DNA from 2 places in the Rossellomorea sp. NPDC071047 genome. Region 2 is predicted to be linked to the other one. Evidence: a T-box and tRNA genes for the amino acid it is inferred to sense, from the RefSeq annotation. Region 2 holds a T-box; the other holds one or more tRNA genes.
The links. The T-box of region 2 lies ahead of ACQKFO_RS00385 (valine--tRNA ligase). A T-box ahead of a tRNA ligase gene usually reads a tRNA of that ligase, here a tRNA-Val.
Positions count from the first base shown of each region.

Region 1 (15,908 bases), on a different contig from region 2:
AATTCATAATCACGCTCCTGGGTTTTTCACATATGATGCTTATAGTTAAAAGGAGGCGTGATGGAAATGAATAATAACTTTTTTAAGAATTTAGAGAAGAAGACAGGCGTAAACATGAACGAAGTGTTAGAGCTTGCGAACTCATTACAAAATGCAAACTTCAAAGATGAAGCAACCGTTAGAAGCGTCATTAAACGAGTATCTAAAATTGCCAATAAACCAGTTAACAAGGAAATGGAAAATAAGATTGTACAGTCGATTGTGAATGATGGAAAACAATTAGACTTTGGAACCATCTCAAATATGTTAAATAAGGGGAAGAAATAAAAGTAATAAAAATGAAAGGAGAATGGACATAAAGGTGTGTTCCAACACGTACTTTATGTTAATTCTCCTATTTATTTTTTAACTAGAGTGTAAAAGTGATGAGATTTTTCATCCAGGCAGGGTACATAAAAAAATCTATACAGCCCATAGTATCAATGAAGCCTAAATAAAGTTTAATGTTCTACCCTATAGGGGTAACTATTATCAAGGAGGTAATGAAAAATGGGATACATTGCTCCAATTCCTCACCATCAGTATAAACAGTATCAGGAACGAGAAATAAAAGTTGAAAAACATCCATTTACCTTTCTCCCCGTGCAACCTGTAAAGCCCATGAAAAATAAAACTCAAGCACATAATGAAGAAACAGAATCGTCCTATCATGTACTTCAATCAAATCAACGCAAAGCTTCATATCACGCACTCTCTAAACGATCCATCCCAACAACATTATTAGCCCGGTTAACAGGAAAAGGAAAGCACTTTAACGAATATGTATAAAGAAGTTTAAGGGGCTTTTTTTAGTCACTTTGAAAGATCCCAAAAGGTGCATTCCTTATGGGATCTTTTAATTAATTGATGATATCTGGCCACATACATATTTGGAGGTAATCACTTGAAATTACAAAAACTTTCAGAGCGTTGCTATGCATTTACAGGGAGCGTTAACATTGGGTACTGCATGAAAGATGGGAAGGGTCTTCTTATTGACAGTGGTTTGGATGATTCTGCCATGAAGAAAGTGATCAAAATCCTTTCCAATGAAGGACTGCCATTGGATTTTTGTGTCATCACCCACGCCCACGCAGATCATTTTGGTGGAGCTCACTTCCTGAAGAAAAAACAAGGGACTCCATTGTTTGCTCCAAAACTTGAAAAAGCGATCATGGAGAATTCGATCCTGGAACCGATTTATCTATTTAATGGAGCTAATCCCATAAATGATTTGAGAAATAAGTTTCTTGAAGGACAATCAGTGGTCATTGATGATGAGTTGAAGATTGGTGAAAATAGCATTGGACCTTTTACTTTTGGAGCGATTGACTTACCGGGTCATTCTTATGGTCAGGTAGGTTTGCTTGTTGATGATGTTTTATTTGCAGCTGACAGTTATTTTGGCAGGGATACGTTGGAAAAGCATGTCATTCCATTTATCATTGATGCGGATCAAACACTGGATTCATTAGAAAAACTCCTTCACATATCATGCAAAGGAGCAATTCCGGGTCACGGGGACTATGAAGAAAACTTTGTTCGAACAGTGCAGGTGAATATCGATCTTCATCAAGAACGGATCAATTCTCTCTTAACACTAATAAATGATAGTAAAGAGGGCATTTCTTTTGAAAAGATCACAAAAGATTATTTGAATTTACACAAAATAGCTGTATCAAATGTAGGGCAATGGCTTTTGTTCAGAACATCGGTAACAGCTTATCTTACCAGTCTCGAACGAGGGAAACTCCTATCGTTCACGATTAGAAACAATGAACTCATCATTCAGCCCCATTAATACCCTTGTACTAACAGGCTTTCTCCTTCTTCCCATTCAGCATACATAACGTCCTTGGAGGAGAGGAAGCCTTGTTTTTTTATTTCGCTTAAAAGCCAATCTTCTCTTTGTTCGGCCAGCTTTAAATTATCGTAAACGATTTCTCCATCCACAATTAAAGAAAGTGGGAGAGAAGCATTTTTTGCCGGTATATTTAGGTCTTGACGCTGTACGATTTCATATAGCGGTTTTCTAATGACACTCAGAGTACCATCAGACTCCAAAAGGGCAAATTCACATTCCCTCACTGAGAAAATATCTTTTGCACGAAGCAGATGCTGAAGTTGATTCAAATCTAAGTGATTTTTCTTAAGCTCATCAAAATTGATCTTTCCTTTATTAATGATTAAGGCAGGCGTGCCTTCCAGCATATGACGGAACCGTCGGGATTTCTGGGTAAAATACTCTGTGAAAAAAATCAAACTCCCCCAGATAAAAATGGCAGCAAGAATTGGAAGCACAGTAATCTTTCCATCATAAAGGGAGTTCCCAACAAGTTCACCAAGAATTAATGCTGAAATGAAATCAAAGGCAGATATTTGAGTGATTTGAGTTTTACCAAGTATTTTTGTAAGAATCAATAAGGCAAAATATCCTACGATTAACTCGATGGCAATCGATGCGATTTCCATAAGGATCCCCCTTCCCATACACTTTCCCATTATCGACGAGTTGATATTGTAATATACTTCTTAATATGATTTGCGATAAGCAAAAAAAAGGAACAAGTAATTAAGCAGTTCTGCTTAATTACTTGTTCCTTTTAAATATCCTTCTTCATTGTTTTATGAGGGATTCCCGCGTCCAGAAACTCATCAGACGTAACCTCGTATCCTAAGCCTTCATAAAAAGGGATGGCATATGTCTGAGCATTTAATTTTAATTGGGATAAGTGCTCTTGCTTCGCATATTTTTCAATGGAAAGCATGATCTCACGCCCTGCTCCTTTTCCCCTGACGGATTCTAGAACGCATATTCTTTCAATTTTACCAAGTCCATCAAGAATACGGAAACGGCCGGCACCTACAGCGTGTGTTTGGTCGTAAAGGACAAAATGAGTGGAATCGTTTTCGAATTCATCGATTTCTTCCTGGAGTGGAACCTTTTGTTCTTCCACAAACACTGTCTTCCTTATGTTGAATACCTCTTGGATCTGATCTTCTGTTTTTGCAACTTCGACCTTCAACTCTTACTCTTCCTTTCCTAAACGGAAGGTTTCGTAAACTGTCCAAGAGCCGTTTTCTAATTGATACAACAAGTGGAATCGGTCAATGGTTTCTTCATGATCGATGCCCAGCATACGCAGTGATCCAAAAATATCCGAGTGCTCATCATTCGAAAGCTTTTGAGCGACAGTAATGTGAGGAACGAAAGCGAATTCCGGCTCGTCACCCATGAAGCTTTGACTATGCATGTCATCGTGCAACCCTTGCAGTTCAGGAGTGGAGTTCACCTTGAAATAGATTACATTGTTCACAGGCTGAAAAGAACTTACTTTGTACACTTTTAAATTGAAGGGATCGTATTTCTTTGAAATAACATTTAATTTATTGGCTATATCTTTGATTTGATCATCGTCTGCACTAAAGACATTCTTTAATGTCAAATGTGGTGGAACCAATGCATAATGAGGATCATAACGTTTCCTATAAGAGTTTGCGATATCCTGCAGCTTTTTCGATGGGAAAATGACTATACCATAATTCATTTTCTTCAATCCTCCTCTATTTAACTATCTTTGTATTATGTATAGTATAGCAAATATTTCAAAAATTTAATATAGGGCGAACGGATAGGATCTCCTAATATCAAAGTGATGTCAGCAGCTCCCATTCATTTAAAGTGAGGCAAGGGTGGTCCCTTGCCTAATCGGGGTTTAGCCAAACATCATCTTCAAAGCGCGTCTCAAATCCGGTTGCCAATATTTCCACGTATGATCTCCGTCGAACTCATCGTAAAAGGAAGAAAATCTTTTTTGATCGAATGTCTCGTGAAGCTTACGGTTTGGCTTTAAGAAGTCTTTTACTTTGCCGTCCGTCGTTTTTACCTCTGTTTCCTGTTTCCCGATGATATGGTAAATGCTTAACAAATGGGGTTGTGAGAAGTTTTCTACGGCTTCCAACACTTTCTCGTTTACGAAAGGTGACTGAAGGAGAACCTTGCCAAATGTATTAGGGTATTTTAATGCAGTCATCAATGAGACTGTCGCTCCTAATGAATCACCAACCAGGGCACGTCCCATTCCCATATGATATGTTGGGTAATGTTCGTCCAGGTACGGGACCAATTCGTGTGCTAAAAAGCGAATGTAAGCATCATTTTCTTCACCATGTGGATGGTATTTTCTTCTTCGGTCCTCAACATCTTTGTATGGAACTCCCACGATAATCATGTTTTCTATTTCCCTATTTTCGAGAAGTTCATCAGCCAGGCGAGGTATTCTTCCTAGCTGGAAATAGTCCTTACCATCCTGGGTGATCAGTAGAGAATATTTATAGAGGGGAGAAAAAGTAGCCGGCAGGTATACGAGCATCTTAATCTCTTCATTCAGTTCTTTACTATAGAGGTTTAATTCGGTTACAGTTCCTCTTGCGGTTGTCATGACGATAGCCTCCTATAATCAGTGTTAACGTTTACAGAAAGATTGTATCATATTCTCCCTGATAATTCCCTAAAGCGGATTGCAATACGAAAATTCAAAAGAATGGTATAATTCATGTAAGTTTATGGACTGTCCAGAAAGGGGTATCTCAATGAATAAACCTGTACATTCAAGGGATGTTACGAAAGCTGCATTACAGAGGCTGAAAGATAGAGGCGTAACAATAGAAGATATTGCTGAAATCGTCTATGAAATGCAGTATCCATATAATCATGAGTTAAATATGGAAGATTGTATCGAGAGTGTGAAGAAAGTGTTGTTAAAAAGAGAGATTCAGCATGCGATTCTTGTAGGGGTAGAATTGGATCAACTTGCTGAAGAGAAGAAGCTCTCCGAACCACTCCAATCGATTGTAGAATCAGATGAAGGGTTGTTTGGAGTAGATGAGACCATTGCTTTAGGTGCAGCATTAGGATATGGAAGCATCGCTGTTACCACTTTTGGTCATCTGGATAAAAATAAAATCGGCATCATCCGTGACCTCGATACGAAGAACGGGGAGGGTGTTCATACCTTTTTAGATGATATCGTCGCCAGCATTGCGGCAAATGCTTCTTCGCGAATTGCTCATAGCATACGGGACCGTGAAGAAAATATTTCAGAAGAAGATAAGATGAAATTTGAGGATGAGGAATTGATAGGCTAGACCATTTCTGATATATAACAGATGGACTGAAGGGGGAATGATTCCTTTTCAGTCTTTTTACTGTGGACAAACATGCGCAGGGGAGGAAAAATGAATGGTGAAATGTAACCGCTTTATACATTATGTATACATTTGTAAAATAATTGACATGACAAGAACAAGCCGCACAACAGATTTCAATCAGAATGTAGGAGCTGTATAAGGGGTTTTTTATAAAAATTGTTAAAATTTTATGTATTTGATTTGACAAGATTGTTACAGACTGTGTTACAATTATTTCGGTAAAGTAGAAATTTAATAGGGGGAATTAGAATATGAAAAAACGCAGTTTTTATCTAAGCACTGCACTACTTCTAGTTCTATCAGTCATTCTTGCTGCATGTGGCGGCGGGTCAGGCGGAGGATCATCTGAGGGTGAAGGTAACAAAGAGGTTGACTTCATCGGGATTGCTACAGGTGGAACAGGGGGTACATATTACCCGTTAGGCGGAACATTCGCTAAGATCATTGAAGATGAAACAGGAATCAAATCCTCGGCTTCAACTTCAGGGGCATCGGCTGAAAATATGGCGGCCATTAAAGATGGTAAAACTGAAATCGCTTTTACACAAACCGATATCGCATCTTATGCATCTGAAGGAACTGAAATGTTCAGCGATAATAAAGTAGAAAACGCAAGAGGGATTGCCACTCTATATCCTGAAACGATTCAAATCGTAACAACAAAAGACTCTGGTATCAAATCCGTTGAAGATCTGAAAGGGAAAGTTGTTTCTGTCGGTGAAGCCGGATCTGGAACTTTACTGAACGCAAAACAAATCCTTGAGGTCCACGGAATTGCCTTAGAAGATTTAGAAGCCCGTAATCTATCATTCGATGATTCAACCACTGGTATCCAGGATGGTACAATCGATGCGGCATTCATTACTTCAGGTACTCCAACAGGAGCGGTTGAAGGATTGGCCGCAACGGAAGATATCACAATCGTACCGGTTGAATCAGGGAAAATCAGTGAGCTGATCGAGAAATATCCATACTACTCCGAGGATGAAATTCCTTCAGGTACGTATAGTAAAGTCGATGAGGCGGTTACAACGGTTGCGGTTCGTGCAATGTTAGTAACAAATGCTGATATTTCCGAAGATGTAATCTATGATGTTACAAAAGCCATTTTTGAAAACACAGATGCAATCACTCATGCCAAAGGTGAGTTAATCAAGGCTGAAGATGGACTTAAGGGTATGGGGATTGAATTACATCCTGGTGCGAAGAAATACTTTGATGAAAAAGGCGTTTCAATGGAATAGATCCACACCAGTAGATGGACGAAGGGATAGGCCGCGTAAAACGGTCTATTCTTTTGTTTTGGTATAAGCTAAAAAATGTAATGTACAGCAGTAATAAATGGAATGGTGGGGAATTTGTTATGAAGAAAATTTCATTCATAGGAACAATTCTCATTATTCTTGTTCTTTTACTCATCATCTTTATTCCCTTTCAAACATACCTGGTAATCGAACCGAGGAGTACTGAGGGTGATCCTGTCCTTTTCAGACTTCCTGAAGATCGTACATTTTCGGTTCGTTACACTCATTCTATTCATCTCTCAGAGGTAGAAGAGTTTTATCGCCAATCTACAAACCACATTCAACAGACAAGCCTGCTTTATGAGGATACTGCAATAGGTATGCCTGCAAATGCAGAAGGAAATGAATCCTTCGAGATGACTGATGAGGGAAAATACTTAATTTCAAATATGAATAAAGTGTTCCCGTACATTGATATTCGCATCGGACAAGTGATCGCCAATCATCGTCTCGTATTGGATGGTAAAGTCTATCCTCTAGCTGACTATTTCGATAAAGGCTCTGTCGTTCGAATGCATGTAAAGAAACAAACACTATATGATCTGTGGAAAGGAGTGACCGTTGTTGGAAAAAGATAAAGAATTCGAATCATTAACCTCCGAACAACAACAAGAATTATTAGAAAAATATGACCCTGAATCATCGACGCGAAAGCTTCATCATGGTCTGTTTAAATGGGTGATTTTCTATGGCCTTTTAGCATTTTCATTATTTCAATTAGTCGCATCGATCTTTCAATTCATCCCTAGACAATTATTATTATCCATTCATTTAGGGTTTGCTTTGTCACTTGTCTTTCTTCTTTTCCCTGCCAGGAAAAAGAATCTGCGAAAAGATAAAGTGGCATGGTATGACGTCGTTCTCTCTGTCATATCTGTAGGAATTGGTGCATACTGGCCGATTATGCAAGATGACATTGTCAGCAGAGTCGGAATCATGACATCACTCGATTTTTATGTTGGTTTTGCTGCGATGATCTTAGTATTGGAGGCAACCCGTCGTGCAGTCGGTCTACCCATAACGATTATCGCCTCTACTTTCATTCTCTATATGTATTATGGACGGCTGATGCCTGGATTCCTTGCGCACAGGGGATATGATTGGGACGATATCGTTAAGACGATGTTCTTTACCAGTGAAGGGATTCTTGGAACGCCACTGTATGTTTCAGCCACCTTCATCTTCCTATTCTTATTATTCGGGGCCTTCCTCGTTAAAACAGGCGTAGGGCAATATTTTAATGATTTAGCTGTTGCCATTGCCGGTAAACGCACTGGTGGTCCTGCTAAGGTTGCAATCTTCTCGAGTGCCCTGCAAGGAACGATCAGTGGGAGTTCCGTTGCGAACGTTGTAACATCCGGTTCTTTTACGATTCCAATGATGAAAAAGCTTGGCTATCGTAAGGAGTTTGCAGGTGGAGTAGAGGCAGCAGCCTCAACGGGTGGTCAGTTGATGCCGCCAATCATGGGAGCTGCAGCATTCTTAATGGTTGAATTCATCGGCGGGATCTCTTATTGGGATATCGCAAAGGCTGCAACCATTCCTGCTCTTTTGTATTTTACAGGAATTTGGATAATGACTCATTTTGAAGCGAAGCGAATCGGTCTTCGCGGCCTTTCGGACGAAGAAATGCCTAATCGTAAAGAAGTTTTAAAGAAAATTTACTTATTAATGCCGATCCTTACGGTCATTATTTTATTAGTCAGCGGTATGAGTGTTATGCGTGCAGCACTTTGGTCAATTGTAGCTACGGTCGTGATTAGCGCGATTCGAAAAGAGACAAGGATTGGCTTTAAGGATGCAGTCGACGCACTAGTAGACGGTGCACGTACTGCGCTTTCCGTAGCTGTAGCCACTGCGGCTGCAGGGATGATAGTCGGCGTAGTGACGAAAACGGGATTAGGGCTGACACTTGCGAATGGTTTAGTTGACCTGGCTGCTGATCTAACAAATTCATCAGAAGGTAAATTAATCCTGACCCTGGTATTTACTATGATTGCATCGATTGTATTAGGTATGGGATCACCGACGACGGCCAACTATGTAATCACGTCTACAATTGCAGCTCCGGCGATCATCCTGTTAGGTGCACCTGAGTTAGCGGCTCACTTATTTGTCTTTTACTTTGGTATCATTGCAGATATCACGCCACCCGTGGCTCTTGCAGCATTTGCCGCCGCCGGGGTGTCAGGGGGAGAGCCGATACGGACAGGGGTCAATTCTGCCAAGTTAGCGATTGCTGCCTTTATTATTCCGTATATGTTCGTCCTGTCTCCTGAGTTGCTGATGATTGATACCACCATCCCGAGATTATTATGGGTTGTCTTTACGGCAATAACCGGAATGATGGCCATAGGGGCTGGGATGATTGGGTATTGGTATAGAAGAGTGTATGTAATTGAACGTTTCCTTTGTGTAGCAGCCGGTTTAATGCTGATCTATCCGGAGGGAAGCACAGATATCATTGGTTTAGTACTGTTTGCTGTTATGCTCGCTTTACAATTCTTCATCAAAAGAGAAGACAAAACACCTAAAAAAGCAACAGCATAAACAAAGATACGTGAGGATGACCCTTAATTAGGTCAGCCTCACGTATTTTAGTTTCCAATCAGGATATGGTTCGTTTCTTATAAGGAAGAAGGGGATAAGCGGCCAAAATATCATGTAGTCTGAATCTGCGGAAATCTTTTCGTAATAAGCAATAGGCCAGAATAATATCCCCATCGATTTTTTTAACTATGATCTTTCTCTTCGTACAAATGGACTCAGGAGTCATATAGATGATTTCAATGGGACGTTGGTTCTTGAATGAGCGCTTTAATACCGTATTCATTTGTGAGCTCCTCTCCTGGAAGTATACTCACAGTATATGCGAACAAATGTTCTTTTATACATGGATTCCCAAAAATAAAGGTATAGAACAAAAAATGATTGACATTTTTCCCATCATGACTATAATTTAATATATACCTTTCATTGCGACTTGTTAGCTCAGTGGGAGAGCACTTCCTTGACAGGGAAGGGGTCGTGGGTTCGAATCCCTCACAGGTCATACATAAAGAAAGCCTGCACCTTATAAATTAGGTGCAGGCTTTTTTCTTTTATATGTAGATCAATCTTTATAAAGGATTCTCAGAGTTAAACCGCCTGCCCCGGTGAAAGCGAGCATCCTGTAGCGGAAATCAACTACTACTTTCTTCTTAAGATAGCCACAAAAGTTGTGAAAAGAGCCAAGTAAAAAGGACTCTGTTGGAATTTACGTAAGAGTCCTTGCCAAATCATATCAGGATATGATCACTTCTTTTTAGTTGACTTCTAATTCTTCCTCAAAATAAAACGTGCCAGGATGTTCTTTTACGATATAAGAGAACCGCTTCATATTTTTAACGTATTGCCATTTCAATATTGTCACTGTTTCGCCAGTTTCCTTTATCGTAACCATTGCGCCATTACTAAAACGATTTTTTGTGGATTTCATTGGGCACTCCCTTTCATCTTCTCTCATTATACCACAGTTTACCCTTCATTTTAGAGTCCCATTAGTGATAAATCTTGATAAATATAATGGTAGCGCTTTAACAGGCAATAGGTAGTAATCATTAACATATCAAGAGAACGTTTGATGAGGGGTAAGGTTGTGTCAGAGGTCTGACTTTAAAAACTTCTCCTTGAAGAACTTGCTTATTTGTTTCAATACTGTTATTCTATAGAAGAATTATTTTTGTCCGGTATACGAGGGAAGAACAAGATTTGATTTTTCACCTGATATCGCAAGAATAGTAATACATTGTGTGTAAAGCACTTTAGGAGGCAACAAACATGGAAAATGGTAAAGTAAAATGGTTTAACGCAGAAAAAGGTTTCGGATTCATCGAAGTAGAAGGTGGAGACGACGTATTCGTACACTTCTCAGCGATCCAAGGTGAAGGTTTCAAATCTCTTGACGAAGGTCAAGAAGTATCTTTCGACGTTGAACAAGGTGCTCGTGGACCACAAGCAGCTAACGTACGTAAAGCATAATCTGACTTTACAACTCCAAAAACAGACTCATTCGTGAGTCTGTTTTTTTTTATGTGGATATTTAATTTACCTGGGACTATTTGGAAATTAACGGACGTCTTTCCAATATGTTCGAATGAAGAAGGCCGCTATAAAAAGCAGCCTTTCCATTCATATAATTTACTTTCCTAAATCTTTCTTGGTCACTTCACTGCGAATATTGAGTTCTTTCGAGAATTCAGTATCGCTTTTTTTGTTGTTTGGGTATTTGTTTTTTCGTTCGCGATTATCATTTTTATTAGTCATCGTTATTTCCTCCTGGTTGTAAAAGGTTTTTACATTCTTATTCTTAACAAGGGAAGCTTCGTTATCCTTGGTAAGTAAGGGAAGAGAGTTTTGAGTAGACAGAATTTTAAAAACATTATATCTTTTTCCTCCGTACAACGCTAAAATTAAAGTATATGAGTGGAGGGATTTATCGTGGAAATGAAAGATATAGTCGCATTGGTGACAGGTGGTGCATCCGGACTGGGGGAAGCTACAGTAAGGAGGATTATCGAGGAAGGCGGGAAGGCGTATATACTGGATCTCAATGAAGAGAGAGCAGCTTCTTTGAAAGAGGAGTATGGAGATTCCATTGGCTTTTATAAAACAGACGTTACAAAGGAAGATCAGGTGTTAGAAGCAATGGAGAGATCGATACAGGCTTTTGGCGGTTTTAATACTGTAGTGAATTGTGCCGGGATAGCTCTTCCGGGAAAAGTGGTAGGTAGAAAAGGGATTCACTCTCTTGAACGATTTTCGAAGGTAATAGAGATTAACTTAATTGGTACGTTCAATGTGATACGCTTGGCTGCAGATAAGATGATAGGCAATACACCAAATGACCACGGCGAAAGAGGGGTCATCGTAAATACAGCTTCTGTTGCTGCATTTGATGGACAGATCGGTCAAGCTGCTTATAGTGCATCTAAAGGTGGAGTGGTCGGGATGACTCTTCCGATTGCCAGGGAGCTTGCAAAGGATGGTATAAGGGTCATGTCCATTGCTCCTGGGTTATTTCATACCCCGATGTTTGACACACTTCCTGATGAAGCAAGAAATTCGCTTGGGAAGATGGTGCCCTTTCCACCAAGGCTCGGTCACCCATCAGAATATGCTCAATTAGTGAAGAGTATACTCGAGAATCCAATGCTGAACGGTGAAACGATCCGATTAGACGGTGCAATTAGAATGCAGCCTAAGTAAGTGGTTGAAGCTGATGAAAAGGTTTGCTTAATAAATGAATGCATGTTCATTCATTACAGGAATATGAGAACGTTTAATAAAAATTCATCACTTTGTTAGGAGGTCGAGTACGTATGAAACATCATTATTTAACGGAGGATCATAGCATATTCAGGCAGGCGCTTCGGAAATTTTTACAAAAAGAGGCTTATCCTTTCTATGATGATTGGGAGAAAAACAGGATGGTTCCAAGGGCCTTTTGGACGAAGATGGGGGAGCAGGGATTTCTTTGTCCGGATCTTGACGAAGTGTACGGTGGAAGCGGGGTGGATTGGGGATTTTCCGTGATTATCAATGAAGAATTGGAACGGGTAGGCTCTGGTTTGATCGGGATAGGATTGCATAATGACATTGTGGTCCCTTATATTTCTGAATATGGAAGTGAGGAACAGAAAAAAAAGTGGCTACCCGCATGCACAAGTGGAAAAATGATTACGGCCATTGCCATGACGGAACCTGGTACAGGATCTGATTTAGCCGGGATTAAAACGACGGCTAAGCTTGAGGGGGACCACTATATTGTGAATGGTCAGAAGACCTTCATCACAAATGGGATTCAAGGTGATTTAGTGATTGTTGCATGTAAAACAGATACGACCATCAGCCCGCCTCACAAAGGGATCAGTTTGTTGGCCATCGAAAGGGATGCACCCGGTTTCTCCAGGGGAAGGAAGCTTGATAAAGTTGGTTTGCATTGTCAGGATACAGCCGAGCTGATCTTTGAAGATTGCAAGGTGCCGAAAGATAATTTGATTGGGGAAGAGGGCAAAGGATTTCAATACTTGATGAATAAGCTCCAACAAGAACGTCTTATCGTGGCGATTGCTGCTCAGACTGCTTCAGAAGAAATGTTTTCTCTCACGCTGGATTATGTGAAAAGCCGTGAAGCGTTCGGGAAGGCGATTGGCGGATTTCAGAATACACAATTTAAGATGGCGGAAATGGCGACGGATATTGAGATGGGCAGGGCATTCCTCGATGGTTTGATCGCCGAACATATGGATGGGAAGGATGTCGTGACGAAGGTTTCCATGGCCAAATATAGATTGACTGAAAGGGCAAGGGAAATCGCCACTGAATGCATGCAGCTTCACGGTGGATATGGCTACATGGAAGAGTATCAAATCGCGAGAAGATACAGGGATATTCCAGTTGCCAGTATATATGCAGGGACAAATGAGATCATGAAGGTGATCATAGCGAAAAATCTTGGATTATAGAAAGGAAGAGCAGGATGAGAGAGGTTGTTATCGTTGAAGGGATACGATCTGCGGTTGGGAGACGAAAGGGTTCGTTGAAAGATATGAGGCCTGATGATTTAGCAGGGGAAGTGCTGAAAGGGTTAGTGGAAAGAGCAGGGATTGACCCTGTGCTTATAGATGATGTCATATTAGGGTGTGTTACTCAATCAGGTGAGCAGGCTGGAGACATTGCCAGGGTGGCTGCCTTGATCGCCGGTTTTCCAATCGAAGTACCTGGTACGACAATCGACAGACAATGCGGCTCGAGCCAGCAGGCTGTCCACTTTGCATCACAAGCAATTCTTTCCGGTGACATGGATATCGTGATCGCCGGCGGGGTTGAGAATATGTCAAGAACTCCAATCGGTTCAAACTATCAGGGGTCTCCCTTTAGTGAAAAGCTTAGAGGCAAGCATGAAATCATCCACCAGGGTTTATCTGCAGAACGGATTGCTGAGGAATACGGATTCAGTCGTGAAGATCTTGATCAGTTCGCCTACTCCAGTCATCAAAAGGCGTTAAAGGCTCAAGAGGCTGGTTATTTCGACCGGGAAATTTATGAGGTGACAGTTAACGGTCCGGACAGTACTGTAATCCCGTTTTCTAAAGACGAAGGTCCAAGAAAGGAAACGTCACTGGAGATGCTTTCAAATTTAAAACCTGCATTTAAAGAAGATGGTATCATTCATGCAGGTAATGCAAGCCAAATTAGTGATGGGGCTGCGGCACTTCTATTAATGACACGGGAAAAGGCTGAAGAATTAGGGTTGAAGGCTAGATTTAAGGTTCATACCCGCGTGGTGGTCGGATCCGATCCTACCCTCATGTTAACCGGACCTATACCTGCAACGAAGAAAGTCCTGGATAAAGCAGGATTATCATTGTCAGATATTGATGTTTTCGAAGTGAATGAAGCATTCGCACCTGTTGCTCTTGCCTGGTTGAAAGTGGTAGGAGCCGACCCTTCCAAACTGAATCCAAACGGGGGGGCGATTGCCCTGGGGCATCCATTAGGAGCGAGTGGGGCACGTATCATGGTAAGCATGATGCATGAATTGGAGCGTTCTGGAGGAAGATACGGCCTTCAAACGATGTGCGAAGGCCATGGGATGGCAAATGCAACAATCATTGAAAGACTGGAAGCATAAGTAGAATAAAGTTGCTCATCCCTGTCACAATCCTATTGCCACCCGTGTTATAGTAAAGAAGTGGTAACAGATCATAGGCAAATGGGTGAGAAAAGATGAAACACTTGTGTGAAAAAGTCATTGAATTCAGGGATGAAAGAAATTGGGATGCCAATCATAATGAAAAGGATCTTGCCATTTCCATTTCATTAGAAGCAAATGAACTCCTGGAAAATTTCCAATGGAAAACAAGCCGGGAAGCAGTGGAAGCGACACGTCAAAATATTAAAGAAGAAATGGCTGATGTCCTGATTTATTTAGTTCAGCTGGCTGATAAAATGGATATCGACCTAGAAGAAGAAGTATATGAGAAATTGGAAAAGAATGCACTGAAGTATCCGAAATAAAGATTAGGGACGGGCCACTCGAAAAGGTCCGTCCCTTACTTTGCTCATAATCATCAGGAGATTCTGAAAAAATGGTGGATGTCCCTTACCCCACATTTAATGGCTATATTTTCTTAATGGAAATCGCGTCACGCATTTTTTGCAGGGAGGCTTTGGACAGATCTTTTCTTTTCATCATGGTATTGACATAGAGGGCATCCACGATAGTTAGCTGACTGATTCTTGATGCAAGTGCTTCAGATCGAAATTCGGTTTCCTTAGATACCGTAAAAAGAGGAATGTCGACCCCGTTGCTCAGAGGGGATTTGGCAAAGTGAGTAATGGCAATGGTCGTTACCCGATTCTTCTTGGCTACGTCTAACACTTCCAATAGATCTTTGTTCGCTCCTGAATGTGAGATAAAGACGATTGCATCAGCATCGGTCAATTGGGAAGCGGAGATCAGCTGCATATGGGGGTCGTTGTACGCCGTAGTGCTCATGCCTGTTCTGAGGAACTTATGATGAGCATCCATGGCAACAAACCCCGATCCACCCGTACCATAAAATTCTATTCTTCTGGCACTTATCATTCCTTGAATAGCTTTCGTAAACATTTCTTCGTTCAGCATGCTTAAAGAATCCTCTAATGTTCTGATATTGGACCGGAACACTTTTTGGGCAATAACACCCTCGGAGTCTCCTTCATTGATTGTTTCATGAATATCTTTTATAGGGGTCACCAGGTCGGATGCAAGAGAAATCTTCATGGCCTGGTAGCCTTTAAAGCCCAACCGTTTGCAGAATCGGAAGACTGTAGCATCTGCAACGTTCAGTTCTTCTGCTACACCACTGATGGTGGAGTGGATAATTTTTTCTGGATTAGCAATAATAAAATCTGCAATCACCTTTTCTTTTTCACTGAATTGAGAGTATTGAGATCGGATTCGAGGGAAGCAATGCTGTACCTTTTCCTCTTTCATGCAGGGTAAACCTCCTTTAAGCGAAATCTTCATGAAAATAATTTTAACCTACTTCTTGAAATAAAAAAATATTATTTCATAAAAATCCACCACGGAAAATTATTTCGTATTATAATATATACGGTGAAAATATAATTATTCGTAGTGAAAGGAATGATACATATATGAAAAAACAACAAATAGGGGTTGCAGGTGTCGGAGTGATGGGGAAAAGTCTGGCTTTGAATTTTGAAAGCAGAGGCTATTCCGTTTCCATCTATGATGTGTCTGATGAGAAGGTAAGAGAAGTTCTTGAAGAACATCCAGAGAAGAAAATGGTCGGTACTCATGAT
Region 1 covers NZ_JBNNJT010000005.1:298,727-314,634, forward strand. Annotated here, with positions in the region: gene ACQKFO_RS18095 (stage VI sporulation protein F) at 67-327, shown strand; gene ACQKFO_RS18100 (hypothetical protein) at 550-828, shown strand; gene ACQKFO_RS18105 (MBL fold metallo-hydrolase) at 944-1,840, shown strand; gene ACQKFO_RS18110 (DUF421 domain-containing protein) at 1,837-2,511, opposite strand; gene ACQKFO_RS18115 (GNAT family N-acetyltransferase) at 2,643-3,065, opposite strand; gene ACQKFO_RS18120 (YjcG family protein) at 3,069-3,587, opposite strand; gene ACQKFO_RS18125 (alpha/beta hydrolase) at 3,756-4,481, opposite strand; gene ACQKFO_RS18130 (phosphatidylglycerophosphatase A family protein) at 4,633-5,187, shown strand; gene ACQKFO_RS18135 (TAXI family TRAP transporter solute-binding subunit) at 5,502-6,494, shown strand; gene ACQKFO_RS18140 (DUF1850 domain-containing protein) at 6,614-7,132, shown strand; gene ACQKFO_RS18145 (TRAP transporter permease) at 7,119-9,104, shown strand; gene ACQKFO_RS18150 (hypothetical protein) at 9,163-9,387, opposite strand; tRNA gene ACQKFO_RS18155 (tRNA-Val) at 9,535-9,606, shown strand; gene ACQKFO_RS18160 (hypothetical protein) at 9,859-10,032, opposite strand; gene ACQKFO_RS18165 (cold-shock protein) at 10,374-10,574, shown strand; gene ACQKFO_RS18170 (hypothetical protein) at 10,734-10,859, opposite strand; gene ACQKFO_RS18175 (3-hydroxyacyl-CoA dehydrogenase) at 11,034-11,801, shown strand; gene ACQKFO_RS18180 (acyl-CoA dehydrogenase family protein) at 11,915-13,060, shown strand; gene ACQKFO_RS18185 (thiolase family protein) at 13,075-14,229, shown strand; gene ACQKFO_RS18190 (nucleotide pyrophosphohydrolase) at 14,325-14,615, shown strand; gene ACQKFO_RS18195 (MurR/RpiR family transcriptional regulator) at 14,719-15,576, opposite strand; gene gndA (NADP-dependent phosphogluconate dehydrogenase) at 15,741-15,908, shown strand, end outside.
Region 1: it encodes a tRNA-Val, which carries the amino acid that the T-box ahead of ACQKFO_RS00385 (valine--tRNA ligase) is inferred to sense. The anticodon was not compared.

Region 2 (15,908 bases):
AGTATGAATTTGTTCACCGTTTCCCGGTCGATGTGACGATCCCGAAAAATAGAATTGCCAATCTGGGCGATATCGATGTGTTCGTTGAGTCTTTCGACTACATGGTTCCTGAGAATGCCTGTCTAAAATTGAATGCCGATTTAACGATTACAGGAATCTATGGAGAACAGCAGACGCATACTCCTCTTGAAGCTGAATTCAGCAGAGAGGAAGATTATGAGCCGCTTTACCGTTCGAGTGCAGTTGCTGAAGTAGAAGTGGATACAACAGAGGAAGATGTAGAGACAGAAGAAGAACAAGAAGAAAGAGAAGAAGTATACGAGTATGAGAACTACGACGTCGAGGATTTAACGGCAAACGTTGAAGAGCAGGAGGAAGAAGAGGATACTGAAGACGACGAGTACCAGCCGTTTAATCTGGAAGGACGGACACCGCCATCTGAAGAAGACGATGAGATACCCGTACAGATTCAATACGATGCTCACCCTGCCCATACCTATGAGGAAAATTATTACCGAAAAGAAAACGTGTTTGAAATGCCACAACATGAACTGAGCGAGTCATCTGAAGAACAGCCGGCTGCACCAAAGGCTGCCTACACACCGCCTCCTAAATATAAACACCAGGAGGAGGAGGAAGAGTCCTCTTCATCATCCGCAGTGGAAGCAGAAATGGAAGATAGCGGTGAAGAGAAGGATGAAAAGAAAAAGACAAAAGGTAAAAAGAAATATGAGAGCATCTCCCTTACCGATTTCTTTGCGAGAAAAGAAGAGGAAAGGGGTGCGACATTAAGGGTATGCATTGTTCAAGAGGGAGAGACGCTGGATTATATCGCAGAAAAGTATGATCTAACCATTCCTCAGCTATTGAGGGTCAATCAACTTGAAGCCAATCAAGACGTTTATGTAGGGCAGGTTCTATATATTCCGAAAAGCGAATTTGTCTTCAAGGGTTAAAGGCATATAGCAAAGTCGCTCCCATCTGGGTAGAGCGCAATTGCAATAAAGAAGAAACTGCGGGGCTGACACCAAATTCATTGGAGTTAGTCCGTTTTTTTTTAGAAAAGTAATCTTAGAAGGTGAGAGGTATGGTACAAACGCTGGAGGGATTAAAGCCTGTCTTACAACCTTATGGTGTCGAACCCCATTTTGTTGAGAATTACGGGAAGATTTCCAAAGTATTCTCCAATAAAGGGACACTTGCTGTGAAGCAGCTGCCTGCCCAAACTGGAGTTGATTTTGTCAGGAATGTACAAATGTTGTTTCAAAGGGGCTATAACCGGATTGTTCCGATCTATCCGACATTGGATGGGCGCTATGCAGTGTGGAATGATGGGCAGTTATATTATGTGATGCCCTGGCTCTTAAACCAGGAAAGGGAAGATCAATTTGAAAAGCATCAGAAAATGTTCCGGGAATTGGCAAGGCTTCATACTCTCTCCTCTCAAGAAGTAAAGATTGATAAAGAAGAGAGAGAATCTCATTATGAGCAGCTGACATCCAGGTGGGATAAAGAACAGCAGTTTCTCGATGAGTATGTGGAAGCATGTGAAAGGACAACATATATGTCTCCTTTTCAATTCCATTTTTGTATGTACTATAAGGACGCTTCCCAAGCTCTGAAATTTTCCCGGAAAATGCTGGATGAATGGTATGAGGATACAAAGGATCTTGAGAAGGTCAGAACGGTCATTACACATGGAAAGGTATCGACGGAGCATTTTTTATTCGACGAAAGAGGCATGGGGTATTTTCACAACTTTGAGAACTCAAAGATGGCATCACCGTTCCATGACCTGCTGCCGTTTTTGTCCAGAACATTGAAAACCTATCCTAAGTATTATGAGGAATGTATCGAGTGGCTCACCACGTATTTTCAGCATTTTACCGTCCGTAATGAGGAGCGGCTCCTGTTCATGAGCTATTTAGCTTATCCAAGCTCTGTCATCGCCGTGGTGGAAAAGTATTTTCATACAGTGAAGGACAAACGGAATGAACGGAAATCCCTTAAGAAACTGCAACGGCATTACTGGCTTCTGAAAAACACGGAATATGTGGTCATGCGTTTAGATGAAATGGAAAAAAAGAAGCAGGAGCAGGAGGCCGAGGCAGAATAAAAAAAAGGACTGGCGAAGTCCACTTTTCGTCAGTCCATTAAATCCAATCAAAATAAATGGCAAGGCCGATACCGATAAACAGAGTTAATAGAAGGACATCAAAAGTGGTGGGAAGCAAAATGGTCCGGACACCTTGAAAGATGGTAAAGGGTATGATGAATTGTTTACATATTAACCGGGCGTTCCCCATCCATTTCTGCATGGTGTATTGATTGATCTTCTTCATATTCGTCCACTCACTTTCCTGGGTATATTCACTACTTTATTCTATGAAATGAGAAAAAGAATGGTGCCTGAGTAGGCGAAATGAATATTTTTATGAAAAATTGGCGATAATGATTGACGAAAGTTTATCTTTTCCGATACTATAATGAGTAAATAAATAATACTTAAAAGCAATGAACAGGAAGAGTACATTGATCCTTACTTTCAGAGAGGAAAATCGTTAGCTGAGAGATTTTCTACGTTAAGACAATGGAAGGTCGCCTGAAGAGCTGTTTCTATGAATTTCAGTAGTAGAAGCCGGTTAAAAGCCGTTATGATCGTCGAGAGTTCAGGAGGCTTATTTCTCCTGAGAAAAAAGGTGGTACCGCGAATGGAATCCTTCGTCCTTTTCACAGGACGGGGGATTTTTTTATTTTTTTAGAAAAGTGTAGTGATTCGCACTACTATAGGAGGAAAACAAATGGAAACTCAAGATCAGCAATTATCTATGCCGACAAAATATGATCCAAATGCCATTGAGCAGGGCCGATACAAATGGTGGCTGGAAGGTAAATATTTCGAAGCCAAAAGTGATAAGGAGAAGGAGCCATACACAATTGTCATTCCTCCTCCGAACGTAACAGGAAAACTTCATCTTGGTCATGCTTGGGACACTACACTGCAAGATATCCTGACTAGAATGAAGCGTATGCAGGGATACGATGTATTATGGCTGCCGGGTATGGACCATGCCGGGATTGCGACACAGGCGAAAGTGGATGAAAAACTTCGCAATCAAGGCATTTCACGCTATGACTTAGGCCGTGAAAAGTTCGTAGAAGAAACATGGAAATGGAAAGAAGAATATGCTGAGCATATCCGTCAGCAATGGTCTAAGGTTGGATTAGGCCTGGATTATAGCCGTGAGCGTTTCACGCTGGACGAAGGCTTATCGGAAGCTGTACAAAAGGTATTTGTAGACCTTTATAACAAAGGCCTGATTTACCGTGGTGAATACATCATCAACTGGGACCCGGCAACGAAAACGGCCCTCTCAGACATTGAGGTTATTCATCTGGATGTACAAGGTGCATTCTATCATATGAGATATCCGTTGGCTGATGGAAGTGGTCACATAGAAATTGCCACAACACGTCCAGAAACGATGCTTGGTGATACGGCCGTTGCGGTTCACCCGGAAGATGATCGCTACAAACATTTAATCGGCAAAACCGTTACCCTTCCAATTGTAGGACGGGAAATTCCGATTGTAGGAGATGACTACGTTGATATGGAATTCGGTTCCGGTGCAGTGAAAATAACGCCTGCTCACGATCCGAATGACTTCGAAATCGGTAATCGTCACAACTTAGAACGCGTTCTTGTGATGAACGAAGACGGAACGATGAATGACAAGGCGGATAAATACCAAGGCATGGATCGCTTTAAGTGCCGCAAAGAAATTGTAAAGGACCTGCAAGAAGCGGGAGTTCTATTCAGAATTGAAGAGCACATGCATTCAGTCGGTCACTCAGAAAGAAGTGGAGCAGTGGTTGAGCCTTATCTTTCGACTCAGTGGTTCGTTAAGATGGATCCTCTGGCAGAAGAAGCGGTTAAACTTCAGCAGGAAGAGAACAAAGTCAACTTTGTACCTGACCGCTTTGAGACGTCTTACCTGCGCTGGATGGAAAACACGCGTGACTGGTGTATTTCCCGTCAGCTTTGGTGGGGACATCGCATCCCGGCCTGGTATCATAAAGAAACAGGCGAAATCTATGTAAACAACGATGCACCGGAAGACATCGAAAACTGGACACAAGAAGAGGATGTACTGGATACTTGGTTCAGTTCAGCTCTATGGCCGTTTTCAACGATGGGCTGGCCTGATCTGGATGCGGAAGATTTTAAACGCTATTATCCAACGAATACACTTGTGACCGGCTATGACATTATCGGCTTCTGGGTATCGCGCATGATTTTCCAAGGACTGGAATTCACAGGGGAGCGACCATTTAAAGACGTACTGATTCACGGTCTTGTTCGGGATGCAGATGGACGCAAGATGAGTAAGTCATTAGGCAATGGTGTAGATCCGATGGATGTCATCGAAAAGTACGGTGCCGATTCCCTTCGCTACTTCCTGTCTACAGGCAGCTCCCCGGGGCAGGATTTACGATTCTCCTTTGAGAAAGTAGAATCTGTTTGGAACTTTGCGAATAAGATTTGGAATGCATCACGCTTCGCCCTTATGAACATGGACGGAATGACGTATGACGAAATCGATCTTTCCGGTGAAAAATCAGTTGCGGATAAATGGATTCTTACCCGTTTAAATGAAACGATCGAGACCGTGACACGATTAGCCGATCGATATGAATTTGGTGAAGTGGGACGCGTTCTTTACAACTTCATCTGGGATGATTTCTGTGATTGGTATATTGAAATGGCGAAATTGCCTCTATATGGAGAGGATGAAGCGGCTAAGAAAACGACCCGTTCGATTCTGGCCCATGTACTCGACAACACAATGAGACTTTTACACCCATTCATGCCGTTTATTACCGAGGAAATATGGCAGAACTTGCCGCATCAAGGCGAATCCATTACTGTAGCTGCATGGCCGACGGTTCAAGATGAACTTACAGACGAAGCGGCAGCAGAAGAGATGAAGCTGCTCGTTGACATCATTCGTGCTGTACGTAATGTACGTGCTGAGGTAAACACTCCGATGAGCAAGCAGATCAACTTGATGCTGAAGGCAAAAGATGCACACACCCTGACGATCATCGAGAAGAACAAAGCGTATATTGAAAAATTCTGTAATCCAGAGAAGCTTGAAATGGGTACAGATTTAGAAACTCCAGATAAAGCGATGACGGCGGTTGTAACAGGTGTAGACTTATTCCTTCCACTAGAAGGATTAATCAACATCGAAGAAGAAATTGCCCGTCTTCAAAAAGAACTGGAGAAGTGGACGAAAGAAGTTTCCCGCGTTCAAGGCAAATTAAACAACGAAAAATTTGTGAGCAAGGCGCCTCAAAATGTAGTGGATGAGGAAAAAGCAAAAGAAAAAGATTATTTAGAGAAACAAGCGACTGTTAAAGCAAGAATCGAAGAGCTTAAATCACTATAATCTTTTGAACAGAGGATAAAAAGAGGGCTTTAGAATCGGGTCTGATTGTTAAGGTTGAGGGGATGCATGAAGGTTTTTCTCACCGGCAATCTGCCCTGATCTGAGCCCTCTTTCTAATGAAACCTAGGGGAGTGACTGAAATTGTTAACCTATGAAGAGGCCGTTGGATGGATACACTCAAGACTCAGACTTGGAATCAAGCCGGGTCTGGAGAGAATGCAGTACTTACTAGAGAAGCTTGGGAATCCACATGTAAAGCTTAAAACCGTTCATATCGGGGGTACAAACGGGAAGGGTTCGACTGTCACCTATTTACGAAATATATTACAGGAATCAGGGTATTCAGTAGGCACATTTACTTCACCCTATTTTGAGAGGTTCAATGAGAGGATCAGCATCAATGGAGAGCCTGTATCAGATGAAGATTTAACTCTTCTTGTGGAGAAAATAAAGCCCGTTGCCGAAAGCATGGAGCATTCTGAATGGGGAACCCCCTCTGAATTTGAAGTCATAACAGCCATGAGTTTTTACTATTTTGCCGAAATGCAAACGGTAGACCTTGTCCTTTATGAGGTTGGACTTGGAGGAAGGCTTGATTCGACGAATGTCATCACACCGATGATTTCAGTGATCACAAGCATCGGACTGGATCACATGCAATTTCTGGGAAGCAGTTTAGAAGACATTGCCTTTGAGAAAGCTGGCATCATCAAACGTTCTGTTCCTGTCATATCAGGGGTTCACCAGAAAGAAGCGGCTGAAGTGATAAGAAAGAAAGCGCTGGAAATGAATAGTGACCTGTTCGAACTTGGAGAGGATTTTTCTGTGGAACGGCAAGCCATACTCGAAAGAGGTGAGAAGTTCCAATACACGTCTCCAGTCCAAAATGAAACCTATGAGCTTTCCATGATCGGTGCACATCAAATCAATAATGCAGCGATAGCCATTAAAGTGATAGAACTTCTTGGTGAAAAGCATAAAATAGCAAGAAGCTATATTAAAGCGGGGCTGAAAAAGGCTTCATGGCCAGGCAGAATGGAGGCTCTATCATACAATCCCGGGATTTATATTGACGGTGCCCATAATCCTGAAGGGGTACAAGCCTTGATGAAAACCATAAAGGACCGCTTTAATCATAAAAGAGTAACGGTTCTTTTTTCCGCCCTGCACGACAAAGAGCTGAAACCGATGATTACTCAATTGGAAGAAGCGGTGGACGCAATTGGATTTACGACCTTTGACTTTCCACGAGTCGCGTCAGTTGAAGAGCTTTATGAATTATCCTCCCATTCCAACAAGAAGAAAGTTCACCACTGGAGAGATTACCTTACTGAAAAAATACAAAGCATGAAAGAAGAAGATGTCCTGTTAATAACAGGATCACTATACTTTTTATCCGAAGTAAAACCATTTCTAATGGACCAATTGGAAAATTACAGAAAATAATAAGTGACTTTATTGGACTGCTTTGATAAAATATTCTTAAACTTGTGACTATTTAACTAGTATAGTATGATCGGACTATATTAAATTAATCGTGGACCTATGGAGGATAGATATGACGTTATCAGTAAAAAAGAAGCTGTACATATTTCTGTCCTGGCTGGCCGTTGTACCCGCTGGTTTGTACATTACATATCAATACTATCCTCCTGAGAATATTGCAGGAAATGAGTTAGAGCTATTAACCCTGGTGGCTTTCGCTACTTTTATCCCGCTTATGCCCATCGTGATAAATGGTGCGACCATCTTCTTCATCCAGTGGGTGACCCTTGTAGGGTTTATAAAGTATGGATTATTTGTTGAGATCATCCTCATGCAGTTTTCTATTATTCCATTACTCATCCGGCTACAATTGACCAAAAATGATTGGCATAGAATCCCTTTGAATTCAGTTATGTTCTTCATCGTTTCATTAGTCAGTGGGCTTGTTTATTTTCTATTCGGCGGAGAAGTCGGATTAAGGGATATCAGTCAATTGATCCTGCCTATTCTGAGTTATCAAATCGTATCGATCATGGTTAACCAGATATTGCTTCTGCTCTATCAACACTATGTAGTAAATAGTGATGTCCGATTTTACAGTAAGGATTTTGTATGGGATTTTACAGCAAACATGATCATGTTCCCCCTTTCTTTATCACTCTATTATTTAACCTTTGAACTGGGAGCCTTCGCTTCTTTATTGATCGGTATCCCTTTTGTGAGCTTATCGATCATCTTGAAGATGTATAACTCTTCTGAAAAGATCAATGAATATCTTCAAAAAGCGGGTGAAATCGGTCACCAGTTAACGGAAAGCCTTAAAGTAAATGAAGTGCTCGATATATTCATAGAGAAGATCATAGAGACTCTGCCGGTTGAATATGCCTATATTCTCGACTGCCAGGAAGAAGAACTTGTCCTGTTAAGACGTGTTGAAAATGGAGAAATGAAGTCAAATAACCTGCGTCCATTAAAGAAAAGCCAGGGGATCAGCGGTGTAGTGTGGGAAACAGGGAAGTCCGTCCTCTATACTTCACGGTCTGAATGGACAGGCATCGCTGAGGGATACATGCCTGATGGAGTGGAGAGCGTTTTATGCGTTCCCATTGTAAGAAGTCAAAAGGTAAGAGGGATCCTTCTCTTGGCTTCTTCCAAAAAGAAGGCCTATGAAAAATATCAATTGATGATCGTCGATATTTTATGCTCCTATTTCGGAGTGGCGATCGCAAATGCAAGGCATCATGAACGAACGAAGAAAAACAGTGAGCGGTGTGCCCTGACAGGACTATATAATTACCGCTACTTTGAAGATCTCCTGACCCTGGAATTCAGTCATCTAGATGTTGGGAAAAGGAAAAGTCTATCCCTCATCATGCTCGACCTTGATCATTTTAAGGTCATCAACGATAACTATGGTCACCAGAGCGGTAACGAAATCCTGATTGAACTTGCAGACCGCCTTAGCACCCTTATCGATACCAGGGGAACGGTTGCGAGGTATGGAGGGGAGGAATTTGTTATCCTTCTGCCGGATACAAAACGGGATGAAGCGCTCAGTCTGGCTGAGTATGTCAGGAGTGCGATAGCCAGCAAACCATTCACCCTCCATGACAGCCTGGATGAATCCAACAAACAGATGATGGTCCGGATCACTGCAAGCATCGGAGTTTCAACCGCACCTGAAGATGCTGAAGATACCCTGGCACTCATCCGCCATGCGGACCGGGCCCTTTATACCGGGGCGAAACAGGCCGGGCGGAATCGGGTGGCCCAGTATGTGAAATAGTCAAAAGGTGTCTATTCGACAATAGACATCTTTTTTCTATGTTTTGAGTATTTAGTCCTATTATAATAGTTTGAAGATTGATATAATAAAAGCATTATAGGATACCAAATGAGGGATATTATGAGAATTCAGGGAAAGATTTCACTACTATTACTTTTCATCCTTTTTCTGGCATTTAATTTACATTCGACAAACACCTATGCCAAGGGAGCTTCAAATTTAAGAGTAGACTTCAATGTTACCCCGTCCCAAGAAGTAATTGTAAAACCTGTGGATAGTAATGCCAAAGCATCATTAGACTTTCATATCAATCCAATAGGAGAGGTGAAAGAAACGAATCGACCTCCTATAGACGTCGTTTTTGTCTTTGATAAATCAGGATCGATGAATAGCACCAGGGATAAAATGCAAAGTGCAAAGGATGGATTGACCAATGCCGTACAATTCTTTGAGAAGAACAAACAAAGTAATGACCGGTTCTCTCTTATTACGTTTTCTTCAGATATAGAAACGATACTTCCATTAAGTAATGACCTCGATGCCATTAAAACTTCCATGTTACATACCACCGCTTATGGAGGCACCAATTATACAGACCCCTTGCGTGCAGCGAAGAATATGCTGAAAGATTCCAAGAATGAAAAGTACATTGTCTTCTTAACTGATGGACAGCCGATGATTGCGACGGCGATTGAAAAAGTGAAAAAAGAAGTATGTACGAAGCCAGTTTGGTTTTTTTGCGGTGAAACAAGTGTTGTCGAGAGTGATCAACAACTGGTATATGACTTTCAAAATAGATACAGTTACAATCGATGGATGCATAAAATATATGCCCATGATAATAGTAAATTGAAGTCTTTATACATTCCGTCATTTACTATGGATGGTACGTCATTTAATGCAGGTTGGTACAATCCGGGTGAGTTGGAAACGAATAGTCAGCAAATGCAAGCTTTGATCAAACAAAAAGGACTCGAAGTATCCCAGGAAATATACAACGATAAAATCACGATGCATACCTTAGGTTATGGAGAAGGAGATCTGGACGATCGTTATCTCGAAATGCTGGCACAACAAACGTCGGGCAGCTTCATCAAAGCAAGTGAAGGAAGTGTCTCCGATGCATTTGAAAAATTGGCCAATAAATTAAATTCCGTTAAATTGGATGGTGAAATTGTCGTACAGTTGCCTGAGAATGTGACAGTTGACCAAAATCAATACAAAGTGATTAATAATACAGTGTATCTGCCATTTTCCACAGTATATGAAGTAGGACAGGGCGTACCGACTCCGATTACAGTATCACTTCCTGTGGAATTCTCTAACAAGGGATCCTATACGTTTAAGGATTTAAAAGTACAGTTTAAAACGGCAGAAGAAAGAGACTTCCGTTCAAGTGATAAAAAGTCGGTGACGATTGAAGTGAAAGATGATGCACCTGCATCGGTAACAGGAAGGGTAGACTTTAATAGAATCAATCAAGATCTGTTCAATTTAATTATTGAGGATGGAAGAGAAACGAATACTTTCACCGGACTGTTCAAACTGGATTTTGGCGGGTTGGTAAATCCAAAAGCAAAAGGTGATTTAAGTGAGATCATTATACACCAACCCTTACCTGATGGTATCAATGTTAAAGAAAGTTCTGGTGTAACAATCCAGAATATTAATGGGCAACAAATTGCCATGATCAGGGTTAAACAAAAAATGATGTTTGAAAACGGTGCTTTTACTAAACCTACACTTGAGATACCCATAACGATGAACGCCGTCTGGGCAATAAATAATGTTAAAATGCCACAGGCGAAAGTCTATTATGTCGATTCAAGATACGGGAACAAAGTAAGTAGCAATCTAAGCCCGAATAATAACGAAATCAGTGCGAAAGTAAGGACACGCCAGCTGCAAAATGGAAAAGAATTTGCATTTGATGGTTATTCAAACGGTACGATCAAGAAGGTAAGAATACAGGGGCAAACGGAAAGTGTTGTAGCATCACTGGAAGCTGGAATGGATGACCGATACCCGATTATTCCAGTACAATCATTGAAGAGTGAATCCACTCAGCTAACTATTATCTACAGAAATGGAGCAACGGCTGTTTTACCATTCGTTCCTGAATTAATTGTTAAAGACCCTATCACTGATAATATTTTAGATAATGGTTCTTCCGTATCGAATGAAGTGGAGTTCTATCTCTCCAACGGTATTCCAGGAAGGGATGTTTCTTACAACTATCAACTTCTAAATGAAGAAGAAACTACTGGAGAATGGACAGAATTTGAGTTGGGAGATACGAAAACCATTGAACGTTTCGGGAAGAATGAAATCCGGGTAAAAGCCGTTGGTGGTTTTGCAATCGAGGATTACATCATTGAAAAAACCATTTGGATCGAGGGTGACGATTTAATACGTGTACCTTCACTAATTGAATTATATGTAGGAGAAACTCAGTCATTCAATATCGATATCTTCCCGTTTGGAAAACCGAACAATAATTATAATGTGAAGGTTCTGCAAGGAGATGACGGAATGATCAACTCCTCTTACAGTCAAGTCAATTCCACCAAAGAGAACCGCATGACAGGATTATTTCCCGGCGAAGATTTAGTGGAGGTTCAAACCAAGAATGGGAAGTACAAAAAGTTGATTCGAGTCATTGTTAAGTCAAAGATTGTAAATTTGAAAAGCATGGACTTCACAAAATCGAAGTACACCTTATTGCTAAAAGGTAACTCATTCGATATACACTCTAATTTAGTATTCAATCCTGAAAATGCAACCAATAAAAACATAAAGAACGTTGTAGATACAGGTAATAAGGTTGTAGACATCGTGCAAGAAAATGGAGTTTGGAAGGTCATACCTGAAAATGCAGGGGTGACGACCATAAAGGTTACTTCAGAAGAAAATCCTGATATAAATGCAATTGCGATTTTCGAAGTCGTTGCAGGAGAAGATGAAACCGAAAATCCGGAGACCGGAGATGGCAATATCGATGGAAGATGGTGATAAAAAGGGAGGTCCTTGATAATGGACCTCCCTTTCTTTCATTCAACTATTATCTCATCACTGATCAATGAGAGTGCTTCAACCTTTGGTAAAGTATCCAGCTTTGAAAGAAGGACATCTTTGTTATAGTTTACGATGAATCTTGACAATTTCTCTTGTTGATTAGAGGGGAAGTCCTGATTTGCATCATCGATATTGTTTACCTCCCCACGAACAGCATTCACTGTAAGGTTGCCTTTTGAGAAGACTCCGCCGTTAACATAAAATAATGAACCAACTCCATAAAGGGTAGCGTCACTGTCAGTGTAGAAAAAAGCTTGTAACGGCTTGATGCTCTCAGCTGGGTCCGGCAGCAAACGGAATTCATTCTGTTCACTCTCATTTTCATAATACTGAAATTCATTCATTCTTGTTAACAGTAACTCTCCTTTAGAGAGTAAAATTAATTCTCCTGTATTATTTGTGCCGTCTTCACTCTCTTTCCCGGTTATATTCAAGTTAGAAATACTTGTTTTTCCCCTTGCGTAAATGACGGAATCAAACTTGATTTCATCATTCTCACCGGATGGGTCATTGGCATCGCCGAGGATGGTTAGATTCCTGCCTGAAAATACATTTCCCGATATGACGGAAGTGGAATTTTGTGATTGAAAAGAGATATGATCAAAACTAACTATATTCTCCTGGAGCATTACGGGTGAATTTGCCTCTATGGATACTCTTCCTGCTGCCACGATATTATCAATGGTCATTTCTCTATCTAAATTAGAAATTGTCACATTACCAGTGGAAATAATATTCCCGATATTCATTGGAGAATTTGCGATAATATTAACATCACCATCAACAAGCAGTTCCTCCACTGAACCTTTTAGCCTTCTTATAGTAATATTTCCACTCACTTTAACCTTACCCTGGGAGTTCTCATCCAAGATCCCATCTTTTACAAGAGCAGGAGAGAAGGAATTTGAAAGAAGAGCCATTCTGATTGAGTTCGTTAAATTTGTTTGCGTAATGTTATTTCTCATTGGTAGATCAAGAGATTCCAATACTTTGCCAACCTCTTCTTCGTATGTTTGATTAAAAGAGATATCGGTAAATTGACTATCCTGTTTTACTTTGGGAGGTTCGATTAGCGGATAGAACTGATTAGAAGTTATCAAGCTTTTCATATGTTCATAATTCGCTTTATTATAGCTTGTATACAAGTCCCCCATAACGGAGGGAAATGGTGCTGAGTGTGTTTTCTCCTGTTTATTAGAAAGTTGGTAGTTAGCCTCTTTACTTATGCCTAAAGAGTTAGCATAAATGTTACCGACCAGATGTGGAGATCCATTCAATTGAAGCTGATCCCTTGAGCCTAGAGTATACTTAAGGAAGCTTGGGACGGGTGATAAAATGATCCTTTTTCGAACGGTCTTTTCGATTTTCCCTTGTTCAGAAGAAGGGTTTTTAGTTTGAATAAGGATTTCATATACTCTCGTAAGGTTGGTCCCAATGTAGTCAAGCTCAAAGGTTTTGAAATCAGGAATATTGGATTTGGTGCAGTGGTCACCCAGCAGGTTTATGGCACTGGTCCCGCTCACATCAATGATTGTGATACATTTTATTCTATCAAGAGACTGATAGGATGGAAGAATGGAAGCTTGAAAAAAGTTTGCAAGTTTCGTATTTATATTCGCTGGTGTCAATTTGCTGATGTCTAACTCCCTTGCTGGTTGCAATTGATAGACAAGCTTGGATGAAATTTCTTCAGCTGCCTTTAGCCCTTCATATGTAATGTCAATGTCGGTCTCTCTGACTTCGGTTCGTTTCGCTCCACCTATCGTTGAACTTATGATAGCCATACCGATCGTCACCATAACAAGAGATGTAATTAATACGGTAAGTAAGGCATTTCCTTTTTGATTGGTTATTAACAAGCTGTTTTCTCCCTTCTAAAATCCGAAGCTGCTCTCTAAACTAAGGGTTTTATCGAAATTCGGATGTGACACTTTATACGATAGCTGTATGATTGCTTCATTGCACGGTTTAGATGTGCAGGTAGAAGTGATGACGGATCCCGAAAAATCAGAAGGTGTAGTTATGATTGCCCCATTAAAGCTCCATTGTTTTTTCTCCCCAACTTGAACTAATTGCAGAATTTGTTCATCATTCACAATCTCTTCAGCCTCTACCCTGTAGAAGGACTTACCAGAATAGGGCGCTACAGATATTTCACTGCCATTTATAAACTTTACACAAGTAGAAGAGGATGGCACACACTCCTCAATTGTATCGAAGGGGTATGAATATAGATTCTTCATTACCATTGCAGAAACATAATCTGCGTCTTCTCTCAATTGAGCATCAATCGAAACTTTCTCATAAATCTTATAGCCGGTAATCATTGCTCCATACGTAACTGGTAACAGGATGGCCGATATGGATATGGTAAGTAATAACTCAACCAGTGTAATGCCTCTATTATCGAATATCCTCGCTTTTAACTTTTCCATCAACAGTCGTACTGTATTCTCTATCATTGATATTCCACCTAACTTCGATTGTAATAGGAATATAGTAATCTAATTCATCAAGGTTCGTGACTTCCCCGGAATAAATTTCAGTCTCGTATTCTAACCCGTTTATATGTATATATTTCTTGCCTGGACAGGAATCAATCATTTCTGTTTCAGTAGAGAGGTTAGAGAAGGTTTGATATTCATCGCCGCAAATGAATAATTTGAGATATTCATCTTTTGGGGACTTGCTTCCAGTATTCACTTCATAGAAAAAGTCCCTGGTCTCAAGGAAGTCTTGTTTTTCCATAAACATTAAAACATTCCTGGCTACATTGACCCCCACGGTCTTCTTTTGATTACCATTCGTATATGTACTGGATTGAAGGAAAAAATTCATGAAACTAAGAAGGACGATCCCCAGGATTGTGATTGAAACCAAAAGTTCAATTAAAGTGAAGCCTCTATTATTTTTATATATTTTTAGTAATTTCAACCAAACACCTGCTTTCAAAATACATGACTTTATTATACAATATCTAGTAGTCGAAACTTGTAAAAAAAAGTCTGATTTATAAGAAATATATCACAGGGAGGAGATGTATGTAAGATGATATACCTATTTTCGTTGCTGGCACTCATTCTGTTGCTCCCTATTTTATATTTTATTCCAATAGGCATCAGTGTAAAAGGGAAACTACTCATTGCTGGCATTGCATTCGGGTTAACGCTACTTGGATTAGTCGCATCAACACAATATTCAATTTGGATGATCGGCATCATGCTAATGATTTTGTTAGGCCTATCTTCTTATATGATTGAACAACGATTCAGTGGTCTTATGGTCCTGACTGCAGGCACTGATACGGATTTGGAAGAAGAATCTGTGCAAATAGTCCATGATCATAAGGGATTGAAGGATCATTTACATAATAAAAAGGGTGAAACAGAGGCTGAGGAAGAAAAATTGGAGTTGATAGAGGATACAGTGGGTACCGCCCAGGTTAAAGTGGAAATAGCTCCAATTGAAATGGATGATCTCAATGAAATCGAAGTGGACGTTGAAGAAAATTCTGAAAAAGATGTCTTTATAGGACAAGATGAACCATTGCAAGCTTCGGAAATCAAAGAGATAATCCCTACTGTTGAAACAGAATCGATAAAGGTCGATGACGATGAAAGTGAATGGTTCATTGAGAATGCCAATGAATACGAAGATATTGGAAAAATGAATGAAACGGAAGAAGAAAATGAGTCTTCAGATATCGTTTTAAGTGAGATTGAGAGATTAATAAATGAACCTGACGAGACCCTTGAGAATGAAAAGGAAGAAATGAAGGAAGCATTTGATGATGATTCGGAAGCTATAGAAGATTTAGAGGGCTTACTAGCTTCTAAAGATGAATTGGAAGATGCTTCGGTTGATGATTTTGTAGAAGATGAGAAAGCTGAAATATCTGAGGGAACCCAAGGTAGTATTGTTGATGATATCAGTGAAGAAGATCTTCACGTACATGCATTTCCTAAAAGGTCCAGGATCATGAGAGAGGTTATGAAGACCATGATTGAACAAATCACACTCTCGAAGAGCATTTTATCCTCCCATCAGATGGAGAACATGATTAAGCATTACTTGCATCCAAGTTTACATGATCAAGATTACTATACATT
Region 2 covers NZ_JBNNJT010000001.1:76,847-92,754, forward strand. Annotated here, with positions in the region: gene spoVID (stage VI sporulation protein D) at 1-956, shown strand, start outside; gene ysxE (spore coat protein YsxE) at 1,088-2,116, shown strand; gene ACQKFO_RS00380 (hypothetical protein) at 2,154-2,342, opposite strand; T-box leader at 2,506-2,732, shown strand; gene ACQKFO_RS00385 (valine--tRNA ligase) at 2,802-5,453, shown strand; gene ACQKFO_RS00390 (bifunctional folylpolyglutamate synthase/dihydrofolate synthase) at 5,595-6,899, shown strand; gene ACQKFO_RS00395 (sensor domain-containing diguanylate cyclase) at 7,012-8,724, shown strand; gene ACQKFO_RS00400 (vWA domain-containing protein) at 8,845-11,736, shown strand; gene ACQKFO_RS00405 (hypothetical protein) at 11,775-13,658, opposite strand; gene ACQKFO_RS00410 (hypothetical protein) at 13,674-14,261, opposite strand; gene ACQKFO_RS00415 (type IV pilus modification PilV family protein) at 14,203-14,733, opposite strand; gene ACQKFO_RS00420 (hypothetical protein) at 14,848-15,908, shown strand, end outside.